3 regions of the Vibrio palustris genome follow, and region 1 is predicted to be linked to each of the others. Evidence: predicted binding sites of a transcription regulator. Region 1 holds the regulator's gene; each other region holds the start of a gene.
What was found. Region 1 encodes CRP, which controls carbon source genes, mostly activating them, when cyclic AMP is high. Its sites were predicted from a motif close to TGTGANNNNNNTCACA; they were not measured.

Region 1 (4,894 bases):
TTTAGTTTGCAATACTATAGTGCGCGAGAAATAAAAGAGGCATGTTTACACTTACAAAACCATTTCCATGGTAACGTCAACTTACTTCTTATGCTGAAATGGCTCGATGAAGCCAAGTTGACGTTTGCGCCGCAGGATTGGAGCAAAATAACCCAAAGTTTGGGTAATATAGAGTCGTTGTTACGCGATTACCGCGAACTAAGACGTAAACTCAAAGTACACGTTAGCGACTCTTTATACAAAGAAACCCTGCACTTTGAGCTACAACTTGAAAAACAGCAGCAGACTGCATTGGTGAACTGCATTAATTCGCTCACCCTTACCGATTGTGAACATCCACACCTGGTCGAACAATATTGCCTACAATTGGGAGCAGAACGCTTAGTACGTATTTTTATTCAGCCTGTCTCGTCTCAATCACACAATTTATAACGCAAGGTACTCAATACCATGGATGTTTTTACTCCTGCGATCGGAATGACCAATCCTCATTTGCAAACCATATTACCGCGTTTTTTCCGTCGTAAGCCTTTGTTTACTCCCTACAGAGAAACCATTGATACGCCAGATGCCGATTTTCTCGACCTCGCTTGGAGTGTGGACTATCGCGCTGTCAAACATTCAAAAAAGCCAGTTTTCGTTTTATTCCACGGCCTTGAAGGCAGTTTTGAAAGCCCGTATGCCAATGGTCTCATGCATGCCTTTAAGCAGCAGGGATGGATAGCCGTACTGATGCACTTTCGCGGATGTAGCGGACGACCTAATCGACAAGCCCGCGCTTATCACTCTGGAGAAACCGACGATGCCCGCTTAACTCTGGAGCATGTCAAACGCTTATGTCCTAACCGGCCTATTATTGCAGCTGGCGTCTCTTTGGGCGGCAATATGCTGACAAATTATCTGGCACGCTTTAATCATGATCCTATCGTAAGTGCAGCAACGATTATTTCAGCCCCTCTGGATCTCGCAGCTTGTTCTGAGCGTATTGAACAAGGTGTTTCACGAGTGTATCGCCGCTATTTAATGGACTCATTAAAACGCAATGCATTGCTCAAAATACACTTACTTAAACCGCTTTTAGGTATTGAGAAAAACGACATCAAACAACTACGCCGTTTATCAGATTTTGATGAGCTGATTACCGCCCCGTTGCACGGGTTTGCCAGCGCTAACGACTATTATCAACAATGCTCTGGTATGCAACGTTTAAACGACATCACGGTACCGACGCGTTTTATTCAAGCGAAAGATGACCCATTTATGAATGAATCTGTCATTCCCACGTTTACGCTTCCTAGTCATATCCATTATTGTTTGACAGAGCATGGTGGTCACGTGGGATTTGTCAGTGGTAACTGGCGACAACCTCATTATTGGTTAGAAGAAAGTTTACCTGCCTATTATGCGCACTACCTCCATGAAGAGACATCATCGTAGACTGGAAAAATCCTAACAGCATGACATACTGGCGCGAAACTATTTCAATGAGGATATTATGATCATCCCTTGGCAACAAATTGATGCCGACACACTCGACAATCTCATTCGTGAATTTGTCCTTCGTGAAGGCACAGATTACGGCTCACAAGAAGTAACGTTAGATCAAAAGGTACAACAAGTTAAACAGCAGATTCAATCCGGTGACGCCATGGTGGTGTACTCGGAGTTACATGAAACAGTCGATATAAAACGCGACCTGTAAATCAGGCTCAAGGACAGAGCGTTATTCCGTGCTATAGTAAATCCACCACGACTCATTCGTTTTAGTCAGGAATCATTAAGACAAGGTTTGTCATGTCAGCGAAACATCCCATTATTGCAGTCACTGGCTCCTCTGGAGCTGGAACTACCACCACATCAGAAGCATTTCGTAAAATGTTTAATATGATGTCGGTCAAACCCGCTTGGGTCGAAGGCGACAGTTTTCATCGTTATACCCGACCAGAAATGGATGTGGCGATCCGTAAAGCACGAGAGCAAGGGCGTCATATTAGTTATTTTGGCCCACAAGCTAATGACTTTGCTTCACTCGGCGAGTTTTTCCGTCAATATGGCAAAGATGGTTCGGGGAAAATTCGTCGCTACCTACACAGCTTTGATGAAGCCGTCCCTTATAACCAAATGCCAGGTACATTCACTCCATGGCAAGACATACCAGAGCAAACCGATGTCCTATTTTATGAGGGCTTACATGGTGGTGTTGTCGATGGCGATATTAATGTTGCCCAGCATGTCGATTTTCTGATCGGTATGGTTCCGATAGTGAACTTGGAATGGATTCAAAAATACGTCCGAGACACTCGTGACCGTGGCCATTCGCGCGAAGCAGTCATGGACTCCATCGTTCGCTCTATGGACGATTACCTCAACTATATTACGCCACAGTTTTCTCGCACTCACATCAACTTTCAACGCGTCCCCACCGTTGATACTTCCAACCCGCTCAATGCCAAAGGGATTCCGAGTTTAGATGAAAGTTTTGTGGTGATTCGTCTGCGTGGTATCAAAAATGTCGACTTTCCATATCTACTTTCTATGATTGATGGTTCATTTATGTCTAGGCATAATACGATTGTTGTTCCAGGTGGAAAAATGAGTTTCGCAATGGAGCTAATTGTGCGTCCAATCCTGCAACAACTCATCGAAAGCGGAAAAATTGGGTAATTGATTACACGTAAATGTCGCTTACTTTTCATACCGTGATCATAAGCACATTTTTGCGCAGTAAATCCCTCTTTGTAAGCGATTTAAATCAAGAAATTCCGCGTGAAAAAGGATACTATTTCATAACGGAAACAAAGAAAACTTGCGGTGAATCCAAACTCTTCTTATTCTGGGAAGTCATGAGGCTTCGCTAAATTAAATATGGATAGCGGCAAGCGTACCCTGCAGAGGAAGTGAGATATTATGGTTCTAGGTAAACCTCAAACCGACCCAACTTTAGAGTGGTTTCTTTCACATTGTCACATTCATAAGTACCCTTCTAAAAGCACGCTAATTCATGCGGGCGAGAAGGCTGAAACATTGTACTACATTGTGAAAGGCTCAGTGGCGGTATTGATTAAAGATGAAGAAGGCAAGGAGATGATCCTTTCCTACTTGAACCAAGGTGACTTTATTGGTGAACTTGGTCTTTTTGAGGAAGGACAGGAACGTACCGCTTGGGTTCGTGCTAAGTCACCTTGTGAAGTGGCTGAAATTTCATTCAAGAAATTCCGTCAGTTAATTCAGGTTAACCCTGATATTCTGATGCGTCTCTCTGGTCAAATGGCAAGTCGTCTTCAAGTTACAAGTCAAAAGGTCGGTGATCTTGCCTTCCTAGACGTGACGGGTCGTATTGCTCAAACGCTATTAAACCTAGCGAAACAACCAGATGCAATGACTCACCCAGACGGTATGCAAATCAAGATTACGCGCCAAGAGATCGGCCAAATCGTTGGTTGCTCTCGCGAAACAGTGGGCCGTATATTAAAAATGCTAGAAGAGCAGAACTTGATTTCTGCCCACGGTAAAACCATTGTTGTTTACGGTACACGTTAAGTTTTAACGTCGTTCGTATCTCCCAAAACCACCGCACCTACACGGTGGTTTTTTATGCCTAATCCATGGCTATTGTTGTCTATCCGTACTTTCAAATATTTTATCGGCATTCGCCGCAACGAAACCTTGATAAAGCTCACCATCTTGTTGCGGATAACGTTTAGCAAACTCATAAAACCCACCGGGGATGGTCGCGTCCATATCCGCAAAGATGACGGCTACGTCATCGGCCATGGTGGAGGACTGCTCAAGTAAAACTTGTGGTGTCCCTTTAACCACGCCTCCCGCCTCATTGAGTATAAAACCGGATTGTTTGAGATATTCATTGACCGCTTCCACACTCGTGAAGCGCTTAAGCTGATTAACACTTACCGTAAAGTGATTGGCACCGTAACCATGGGCGGCCACCCATGCGGCGTACTCACTCTCTTGCGCAAGCTCAAAATATTCAGAATAGGTCACATCCCACGGCCGACCTTGCCACAACAGATCAGGAGTCGACCACGGTAGGTCATCAATCTGTCGAATTAACTTGGCGACAATGTTTTGCAGCGCAGGACTGCATTCCTCAACCAGTAATTCACTAATAAACACTTTAGGACGTGTGGGATCAGGATGACGTAGATACTTCGCATACAGATGCTTAGATTCAAAATGGTACTCACCTTCTGCTTGATAACCTAATTGAATAAAAGGCTGTGCTAATACATCTAACCCAATATCACGATACGCAAACGTACGTAGCGCAATATGATCGTTAATTAATTGCGAATCTTCCTGCAGCAATGCATGCACTTTTGATGCTGAAGGACATAATCGCTCAGTATAATCTTTCCATAGCGCCTCAAATACGTCATGAATATGCATGATGCTTTCTCCTCTTCATATCAACTTATTAAATCGATACTGGTATTAATCACTAAAATGTAAGCCAGGACTCAGTTGTTCCGGTAGTAAAGTGTGAGTCCCTTCCATCGATGCCATCGGGTAAGCACAATAATCGGCGGCATAGTAAGCACTTGGCCGTAGGTTACCCGAATCACCAGGACCACCAAATGGCGCATCACTGCTGGCCCCCGTCAATGGACGGTTACGGTTCACAATCCCCGCACGAATATGGTCAATAAAGTATGCCCATTCGCTATCATCGGTAGAGATTAAACCTGCAGATAAACCAAACCGAGTGTCATTAGCTAGCTCAACGGCTTGTTCAAAGGTTTGATAACGAATAACTTGTAGAAGAGGACCAAAATATTCTTCATCCGGTAAATCAGCAATCACGCTGACATCAATAATTCCCGGAGAAACAAAAGCATGCTGGCCCTGTTGGGCTTCAAGTAATGAGTAGCCACCC
Region 2 (4,894 bases), 860 kb from region 1:
AAACTTGAAAATACTCGTGGCAGTAATTTATATCAATTTTGGGATAACCTCATTACTGAGAAACTCAACGATGTCTTGGCTCAGCAAGGTTCTGAGGTTTTGGTGAACTTGGCCTCTAACGAATACTTTAAAGCGGTGAAACCGAAAAACCTGAAAGGGCGAGTCGTGACACCAGTATTTAGAGATTGTAAAAATGGTCAATATAAAGTGATCAGTTTTTATGCGAAGAAAGCACGAGGCATGATGGCTCGTTATATCATTGAAAACCAAATTGAATCAGTCGAAGATTTAAAAGCGTTTGATACTGCAGGCTATTATTTTGTCGCTGCTGAATCATCAGATAAAGAGCTCGTTTTTAAGCGTGAAGAACAATAAGTCGTGTATGTTGTTTGATACGCATTGCCATTTAGATTTCACTGAGTTTGAGGATATTTCCTTAACGATACAACAGGCGATGGACGTTGATGTCCATCGTTTTCTATTACCAGCAACCACCCAAGTCAGTTGGTCTGGTATCGAATCTTTAATTGAATCCTTTCCTACTCAATTGTTCGGTGCACTGGGCTATCATCCTTATTTTCTCTCCTCAGAGATAGTCGTAAAGGATGCGATGTATCAGTTAGACCGAGCGTTACAAACTCGCTCAAAGCAGATACTTGCAGTTGGAGAATGTGGGCTCGATGGTATGGTGGATGTGGATTTTGCGCTACAAACAGCGATGTTTTCCGAGCAGGTTCGCTTAGCTCAGCACTATCGCTTGCCGTTAATCATTCATAGTCGTAAAACCCATCATCATATACTTAGGCTACTAAAACGCGCGCGTTTTACCGAGGGTGGTGTGCTACATGGTTTTACGGGCAGTAAGCAGCAAGCTTACCAGTTGGTTGATATGGGACTCAAAATTGGAGTAGGAGGTAGTATTACCTATCCACGAGCGCAAAAGACACGCCAAGCCATCGCTGCCTTACCATTAGAGTCATTAGTACTGGAAACGGATGCCCCAGATATGCCTGTGCAGGGGTTTCAAGGTCAACCAAACCACCCTAATCGCCTTCCTATTATTTTCCAAAGCCTGCTAGAGCTTCGTGCTGAGGAACCCGATAAGGTGCGGGATCAACTATGGCAGAACAGCCTGAATGTGTTGCATTTGTCTTCAATGTGATTGACCGCTCATACCTCGGAATGCTTCGTGTTATGTCAAGTAGGAACTTACGCAATAGGTCGTGAGTAACAAGACTGCTTGTATTTATGGACGTTTTTTCCTGCGGATGAGCTCAAAAAGATAGTTAATGTGATCATATTGTTAAATTTGTTTTACTTTAGTTAATTAGTGTTAATAGTTATGTGTTGTTACAAAGCAAACGTTTTAATACGGTCTAATGCATCTTGGTGAGCAAGCCACGTACAGCATAAAGATATTTCATCATCATTATGCTGTACATTGGCGCAGTGTTGATCTTGAGCTAGGGGCAGTAAAAGCCATGAAAAGGAATATAAAACTGATCTATATCCCACTTTTGGTAATGTTTTTATGGTTTTTGAAATTTCACTCTTATTTATTGTGATGGTCACCACAGTTGATTTAATAAAAATAGATGTTGTTAATATAAAATTGTGTGGCCATTATCAATAAAAATGCAACGATATGTCGTTAAAATGCTGCTATGTTATAAATGTAATCGGTTGCTATTTATTTATGTTTTGCAATTGGTTTTTGTTATTTATTTGTTATTAAATTGTTAATTTAGTTGGCTTGGTTATTATACATTGTGATTGGTGTCTCAAATAGTAATGTACAGGATTAAATATGTTCATAAAAGCGTGAGCGGTCCTTACTTTTAATATTTACCTCAGTATAATCCGGCAAAATTTATTCCTGTGTCCAACACCTCAACCATTAAGGAAGTCATAAACCATGAGCCTGTTTATGAGCCTAGTCGGCATGGTAGTAATCATGGCATTTGCCTTTTTATTATCTGACAACCGCAAAGCTATTAATCTAAGAACTGTGGGTGGCGCTTTTGCTATCCAATTTATTATCGGTGGTTTCGTTTTATACGTACCATGGGGACGTGATCTTTTGGCGGGTGTTTCTGCTGGCGTGAATCATGTCATCGAGTATGGCCAAGATGGTATTAACTTCCTATTTGGTAACCTTGTTAACGGAAATATGAAAAATGCAGGCTTTATTTTTGCATTCAGTGTATTGCCTACGGTTATTTTCTTCTCATCTTTGATTTCTGTCCTTTACTACATGGGCATAATGCAATGGGTTATTCGTATTCTTGGCGGTGGCTTACAGAAAGCATTGGGCACATCTCGTGCGGAATCTATGTCAGCAGCAGCAAACATTTTCGTTGGTCAAACTGAAGCGCCTCTTGTGGTTCGTCCGTTTATTTCACGCATGACTCAATCTGAATTGTTTGCGGTAATGTGTGGTGGTTTGGCATCGGTTGCTGGTGGTGTTCTTGCCGGTTACGCACAAATGGGCGTTCCTTTAGAATACTTAGTCGCGGCATCATTTATGGCAGCACCAGGTGGCCTATTATTCGCCAAAATCATGAAGCCAGAAGTCGATCAACCTAACGAAGATATTCTTAATGAAGATCTTAGTGGTGGTGATGACAAACCTGCTAACGTTATTGATGCAGCAGCAAGCGGCGCAGCTACCGGTATGCAATTGGCTCTCAACATCGGTGCGATGCTTTTGGCTTTTGTTGGTTTGATTGCGTTAGTGAACGGTCTACTTGGCGGCGTTGGCGCTTGGTTTGGCATGCCTGAATTGACACTAGAAATGATTCTTGGTTGGATCTTTGCACCGGTCGCATTCCTTATTGGTGTTCCATGGAATGAAGCGCCACTGGCAGGTTCATTCATCGGCCAAAAACTGGTTGTTAACGAATTTGTAGCTTACTTAAACTTTGTTCCTTATATCAGTGAGCCAGCGACCCATATCGTTGCTTCAACGGGGCAAGCGTTATCTGCGAAAACGGCCGCGATTATTTCATTTGCACTGTGTGGCTTCGCAAACCTTTCGTCTGTAGCCATTCTACTTGGCGGTCTAGGTAGCTTAGCGCCAAATCGTCGCCATGATATTGCGCGCTTAGGCATGCGTGCCGTAGCAGCGGGTACGTTGTCTAACTTAATGGCCGCGACAATTGCAGGCTTCTTTATCTCTTTAGCTGCTTAAACGCTGGTTGAGTTAATCTATAGACGCCATTAATCATAACCCCGTAGCATTGACGTGCTGCGGGGTTTTTTTGTTTTTATTGGTGTGACTGAATTATTTTGAGATGCAAATCGTTTGCTTCTTGAGCAAGACTATCGAATGTCTATTTTTACGATAATGTATAGGCCATTCGTTTGAGCGGCAACAGGTCGTGCTGTATTTAAGCGCGGCCATTAGTCGCCATAACCTTTATTTTTCATTAGTAGTGAGCCGCGGCACCTGTGTAAGGTAGCGTGTTTCGCGAGTTCTTAATGGCATAGTTGGAGAGAGTAATGAGTGATTTAAAAGTAGCGGCGTTACGTGCGTTAAAATTGATGGATTTAACAACATTAAATGACGATGATACGGATGAAAAAGTGATCGCACTTTGCCATAGCGCAAAAAGCTCTGTTGGCAATACGGCCGCCATTTGTATTTACCCACGTTTTGTACCTATTGCGAAGAAAACACTGCAAGAACAAGGAACTCCTGAGATTAAAATTGCGACGGTGACAAACTTTCCTCATGGGAATGATGATATCGATATTGCCGTTGCCGAAACCAAAGCAGCGATAGCCTATGGTGCCGATGAAGTGGATGTTGTCTTTCCATACCGCACTCTTATCGCCGGTGATGAATCGTGCGGCTTTGAGTTAGTTCGTCAGTGTAAAGCTGCTTGTAGTGATAATGTTCTGCTTAAAGTCATTATTGAAACTGGTGAGCTCAAAGAAGAACGTTTGATTAAGCTTGCTTCAAAAATTGCGATTGAAGCTGGGGCGGATTATATCAAAACTTCCACGGGCAAAGTGCCCGTCAATGCGACTCCAGAATCTGCTCGTATGATGCTAGAAGTGATACGTGATATGGGCGTTGCCGACCGTGTTGGCTTTAAGCCTGCTGGGGGCGTACGTACTGCTGAAGATGCTGCAGCTTATCTAGCGATGGCCGATGACATTCTTGGTCCAGACTGGGTTAGCCCGCGTCATTACCGTTTTGGCGCATCAAGTCTTCTTACAAACTTGTTAAATACGTTAGATGCCACTGATGAAACGGCAGATCCCTCAGCTTACTAAATCATCGCGAGTATGGGCCCAATAGGCTAACGTAAGGATAGAAAAGATGGCGTTATTAATTCAGGAAGTGATTCGTAAAAAACGCGACGGATACGAGCTAAGCGTGCAAGAAATTCAAGCTTTTGTACAAGGTATTGCTAATCATTCGGTGTCGGAAGGTCAGATTGCTGCTTTTGCGATGGCCGTGTTCTTTCAAGAAATGACGATGCCAGAACGTATCGCTCTTACTTGTGCAATGCGTGATTCTGGACAAGTGCTCGATTGGCGCTCGATGGCGTTCGATGGGCCAGTACTTGATAAACATTCGACAGGTGGAGTCGGCGACCTAACCTCATTAGTATTGGGGCCAATGGTGGCGGCCTGTGGTGGATATGTACCCATGATCTCCGGCCGAGGTCTTGGTCATACCGGAGGTACCCTAGATAAGCTTGAGTCGATTCCTGGATACAATATTACGCCTTCAAATGCCGTGTTTGGCCACGTTACTCAATCTGCCGGCGTGGCGATTATCGGTCAAACTGGTGAGCTAGCGCCTGCTGACAAGCGCATGTATGCCACCCGAGATATTACCGCGACGGTTGATAATTTATCCCTAATCACGGCGTCTATTTTA
Region 3 (4,894 bases), 140 kb from region 1:
CACTCAGAAGTTGGGCATCGCTGTATTGGTGCAAAAGTCGGAGGGCGCATTGTCCCGTTTACTCATAAACTGCATATGGGCGATCAGGTCGAGATCATTACCTCGAAAGAACCTAATCCATCACGTGATTGGCTAAATCCCTCACTAGGCTTTGTGCATTCTGGCCGAGCTAGAGCGAAAATTAATGCGTGGTTCCGTAAGCAAAGCCGCGAGAAAAATCTCGAAGCAGGACGCGATATTCTTGAAGCCGAGTTGAGTAAAATTGGCGCAACGCTCAAAGATGCGGAGCAGTACGCGCTGAAGCGTTTTAACCTGAATAGTTTGGATGAATTGTTTGTCGGTGTCGGGAGTGGTGATTTAAGAATTAACCAAATCATTAATCATATTAATGCATTAGTGAATAAGCCGACCGCTGAAGAAGAAGACCAAATCGCACTTGAGCGTTTACAGCAAGATGAGGCCAAAGCGCAACAAGCGCATCAAAAATCGAAAAAAGATGCGGTTGTGGTCGAAGGTGTTGATAACGTAATGACTCACTTGGCGCGTTGTTGCCAGCCGATCCCAGGCGATGATATTCGTGGTTATATCACGCAAGGTCGCGGGATTTCCGTACACCGTAGTGATTGTGAGCAATTAGCGGAACTTAACCACCATGCGCCTGAACGAATTATCGATACGGTCTGGGGCAGTGATTTTGTGGGGAACTACATCCTGACGATGCGCGTGGAAGCGATGGAGCGTAGCGGGTTACTCAAAGACATCACTTCACTGCTCGCCAATGAAAAAATGAAGGTCACGAGCATGAAAAGTCGCAGTGATTATAAGCGCCAAATGATCGTGATGGATTTTGATCTGGAAGTGAGAAATATCGAGATACTTGGACGTGTGTCTAAACGTATTGAACAAATTAAAGATGTTATGCAAGTGAGCCGTTTAGGCTAAATGTACCAGTAGCAATATGTAGGCTTATCAGTGAGCCACTAATCGGCGGGCTAAACGATTGATATTAAGCCTCACTTGATGACAGAACAAAAGAGTAGAATTATGGCGAAGTCTTCAGCACGCTCCATTGAGCAATTACAGGCGATTATGGCGCAGTTACGCGACCCAGAAACCGGATGCCCGTGGGATAAAAAGCAAACTTTTGATTCGGTTGTCCCCCATACGATTGAAGAAACGTATGAAGTGGTTGACGCTATTCAAAAGCAAGACTGGTCGAATTTACGTGAAGAGCTGGGCGATCTACTGTTTCAAGTGATTTTTTATAGCCAATTGGCGCAAGAAGAAGGGTTATTTGACTTTAACGATGTGGTGGCAGAAGTAAACGACAAGTTAGTACGTCGTCATCCTCACGTGTTCGGGGATCAACACTTTGCCACACAAGCAGAGCTCGATGCCAATTGGGCTGAACAAAAAGACCGTGAAAAGCAGAGCAAAGGTATTGAAGAGCAAAGTATTCTCGATTCCGTGCCGGATGCTCTGCCGGCATTAATGAAAGCGAATAAAATACAAAAAAAATGCAGTCAATTTGGCTTTGACTGGGGAGAGCTTTCACCGGTCGTTGATAAAGTGCGTGAAGAGCTTGATGAAGTCGTTGAGGAAGCAACGCAAAAGCCGATGAATGAACAGCGCGTTCAAGAGGAGTTGGGAGATTTATTATTTTCGGTGGTCAATTTGTCACGCCATTTAGGTCATAACCCTGAACAAGCCCTGAGTCAGGCAAATCATAAATTTATCCGTCGTTTTAGAGGAGTTGAGCAACAGGTACGCCGCAATGATAAAACGTTGTCAGACTGTTCTTTAAACGAATTAGATGGTTACTGGAATAAAGTAAAAGTAATGGAAAAAACCGATATGTCTGAAAAATAACGGTTAATGATTGTAACTCGTGAGATTGTGCCTATTGGCGCACCGGAGTTTGATTTAAAGCAATAAAGAAAAAACTGAGTGTGATAGATTTCACGTTGTGGCAGTAAGTGGGTTCTGGTATCATTTTATCCCGTCCAGAAGAAATTCATTTCCCTCTTTCAACCAATTTCAGGTTAAACATGACGACAAATTATATTTTTGTTACTGGCGGGGTTGTATCCTCTCTAGGTAAAGGTATTGCAGCAGCATCATTGGCAGCGATCTTAGAAGCACGTGGTCTTAAAGTGACAATTATGAAGCTTGACCCGTACATTAACGTCGATCCAGGTACTATGAGCCCAACACAGCACGGTGAAGTGTTTGTGACTGAAGATGGTGCAGAAACCGACCTTGACCTTGGTCACTACGAGCGTTTTATTCGTACCAAAATGACCAAACGTAACAACTTTACGGCAGGGCGTGTTTATGCTGATGTACTTCGTAAAGAACGTCGTGGTGATTACCTAGGCGCAACCATTCAGGTTGTTCCTCACATCACAAACTCCATTAAAGATCGTGTGATTGCCGGTGCAGAAGGCTATGACGTCGTCTTGGTTGAAATCGGTGGCACGGTAGGTGATATCGAATCTCAGCCATTCATCGAAGCGATTCGTCAATTAGCGATTGAAGTTGGTCGTGAACATACCTTATTTATGCACCTAACGTTGGTTCCTTATTTGGCCGCAGCAGGCGAAGTAAAAACCAAACCGACACAACACTCGGTGAAAGAGTTATTGTCGGTCGGTATTCAGCCTGATGTCTTGGTATGTCGTAGTGACCGTGTGATCCCAGCTAACGAACGTAAGAAAATAGCGTTGTTCTGTAACGTTGCTGAAAAAGCTGTGATCTCAATGAAAGATGTGGATTCAATCTATAAGATCCCTCAGTTGATCAAATCACAGGGTCTGGATGATCTCGTATGTCGTCGTTTCGGGATTGATGCGCCAGAAGCGGATTTGTCTGAATGGGAACAGGTTATCTATGAAGAAGCTAACCCAACGGGCGAAGTCACTATCGGTATGGTTGGTAAGTATGTGGAATTACCAGATGCTTACAAATCCGTCAACGAAGCATTAAAACATGCTGGACTGAAGAATCGTTTAAGTGTCAAAATCCAATTTGTTGATTCAGAAGATATCGAAAGCAAAGGCACTGAAGTACTAGAGAACTTAGATGCAATCTTAGTTCCAGGTGGTTTCGGTGATCGTGGCGTTGAAGGTAAAATTCGTGCCGCGCAATATGCACGTGAAAACAATATTCCATACCTTGGCATTTGTTTAGGTATGCAAGTCGCATTGATTGAGTTCTCACGTAATGTGGTGGGTTGGACAGATGCGCATTCAACAGAATTTAACAAAAAGACCAAACACCCTGTGGTAGGATTAATTACCGAGTGGGTTGATGAAGAAGGCAAAGTAGAAGAACGTAACGAAACCTCGGATCTTGGCGGCACTATGCGTCTTGGCTCGCAGCTATGTCACTTAACGGAAGGGACAAAAGCGTACGAGTTGTACGGTAATGCAGCTATCCATGAGCGTCACCGTCATCGTTACGAAGTGAACAATGTTCTACGTCCTAAGCTGGAAAAAGCGGGTTTGAAAGTATCCGGTTTATCAGCAGATAAAAAATTAGTTGAGGTAATTGAGAATCCTGCTCACCCTTGGTTTGTAGCAGCTCAGTTCCACCCAGAATTCACGTCAACCCCTCGTGATGGACACCCACTGTTCTCTGGATTTATTAAAGCAGCGGGCCAATACCAGCGTGGCGAGTTGGAGTAAAAGGATACGGGGGCACTGATTATTTTAGTGACCCCTTTAGTTTTGACATTTAAATTCAATGAGAGGAAACATTAATGTCTAAGATCGTTAAAGTTCTAGGTCGTGAAATCATCGATTCACGCGGTAACCCAACAGTAGAAGCAGAAGTACACCTAGAAGGTGGTTTTGTGGGTATGGCTGCTGCACCATCAGGAGCATCGACGGGTTCACGTGAAGCGCTTGAGCTACGTGATGGCGACAAATCTCGTTTCCTAGGTAAAGGCGTGACTAAAGCAGTAGCAGCTGTTAATGGTCCTATCGCTGAAGCTGTGACTGGCAAAGATGCGAAAGATCAAGCGTCTATCGACCAAATCATGATCGACCTTGATGGAACAGAGAACAAATCTCAGTTCGGTGCGAACGCTATCTTAGCGGTTTCTCTTGCTAACGCAAAAGCAGCTGCAGCATCAAAAGGCATGCCTCTTTATGAGCACATTGCTGAATTGAACGGCACTCCTGGTCACTTCTCTATGCCTCTACCAATGATGAACATCCTAAATGGTGGTGAGCACGCAGATAACAACGTTGATATTCAAGAATTCATGATTCAACCTGTTGGCGCGCCAAACTTCAAAGAAGCGGCTCGTATGGGTTCAGAAGTTTTCCATAACCTAGCTAAAGTACTGAAAGCGAAAGGCCTTAGCACTGCAGTTGGTGACGAAGGTGGTTTTGCTCCTAACCTAGACTCAAACGCTGAAGCACTTGCTGTTATCAAACAAGCCGTTGAAAACGCTGGTCTTGAACTAGGTAAAGACATCACGCTAGCGATGGACTGTGCTGCGTCTGAGTTCTACGACAAAGAAGCGGGCAACTACAACATGAAAGGCGAAGGTAAAGTCTTCACTTCTGAAGAATTTAACTTCTACCTACAAGATCTAGCTAATCAATACCCAATCGTTTCAATTGAAGATGGTCTTGATGAATCAGATTGGGATGGCTTCAAGCACCAAACTGATCTACTTGGTGACAAGTTGCAACTTGTTGGTGATGACCTATTCGTAACTAACACTAAGATCCTGAAAGAAGGTATCGAAAAAGGTGTTGCGAACTCAATCCTCATCAAATTTAACCAAATCGGTTCTTTGACTGAGACACTTGCTGCAATCAAAATGGCGAAAGATGCTGGCTACACAGCTGTTATCTCTCACCGTAGTGGTGAAACAGAAGAT

Region 2: a site for CRP is predicted at 1,769-1,784, ahead of OCU30_RS02720 (NupC/NupG family nucleoside CNT transporter). Genes of this name have one in related genera too.
Region 3: a site for CRP is predicted at 1,949-1,964, ahead of OCU30_RS10255 (CTP synthase). Genes of this name have one in related genera too.

Annotation. Positions count from the first base shown of each region.
Region 1 is NZ_AP024887.1:2,348,088-2,352,981, forward strand. It holds gene OCU30_RS10990 (TIGR02444 family protein) at 1-432, shown strand, start outside; gene OCU30_RS10995 (hydrolase) at 451-1,437, shown strand; gene OCU30_RS11000 (YheU family protein) at 1,496-1,702, shown strand; gene OCU30_RS11005 (phosphoribulokinase) at 1,795-2,664, shown strand; gene crp (cAMP-activated global transcriptional regulator CRP) at 2,908-3,540, shown strand; gene OCU30_RS11015 (DUF1338 domain-containing protein) at 3,610-4,407, opposite strand; gene astD (succinylglutamate-semialdehyde dehydrogenase) at 4,453-4,894, opposite strand, start outside.
Region 2 is NZ_AP024887.1:555,502-560,395, forward strand. It holds gene yaaA (peroxide stress protein YaaA) at 1-375, shown strand, start outside; gene OCU30_RS02715 (TatD family hydrolase) at 383-1,162, shown strand; gene OCU30_RS02720 (NupC/NupG family nucleoside CNT transporter) at 1,916-3,190, shown strand; gene deoC (deoxyribose-phosphate aldolase) at 3,502-4,281, shown strand; gene deoA (thymidine phosphorylase) at 4,328-4,894, shown strand, end outside.
Region 3 is NZ_AP024887.1:2,204,804-2,209,697, reverse strand. It holds gene relA (GTP diphosphokinase) at 1-942, shown strand, start outside; gene mazG (nucleoside triphosphate pyrophosphohydrolase) at 1,045-1,869, shown strand; gene OCU30_RS10255 (CTP synthase) at 2,049-3,686, shown strand; gene eno (phosphopyruvate hydratase) at 3,761-4,894, shown strand, end outside.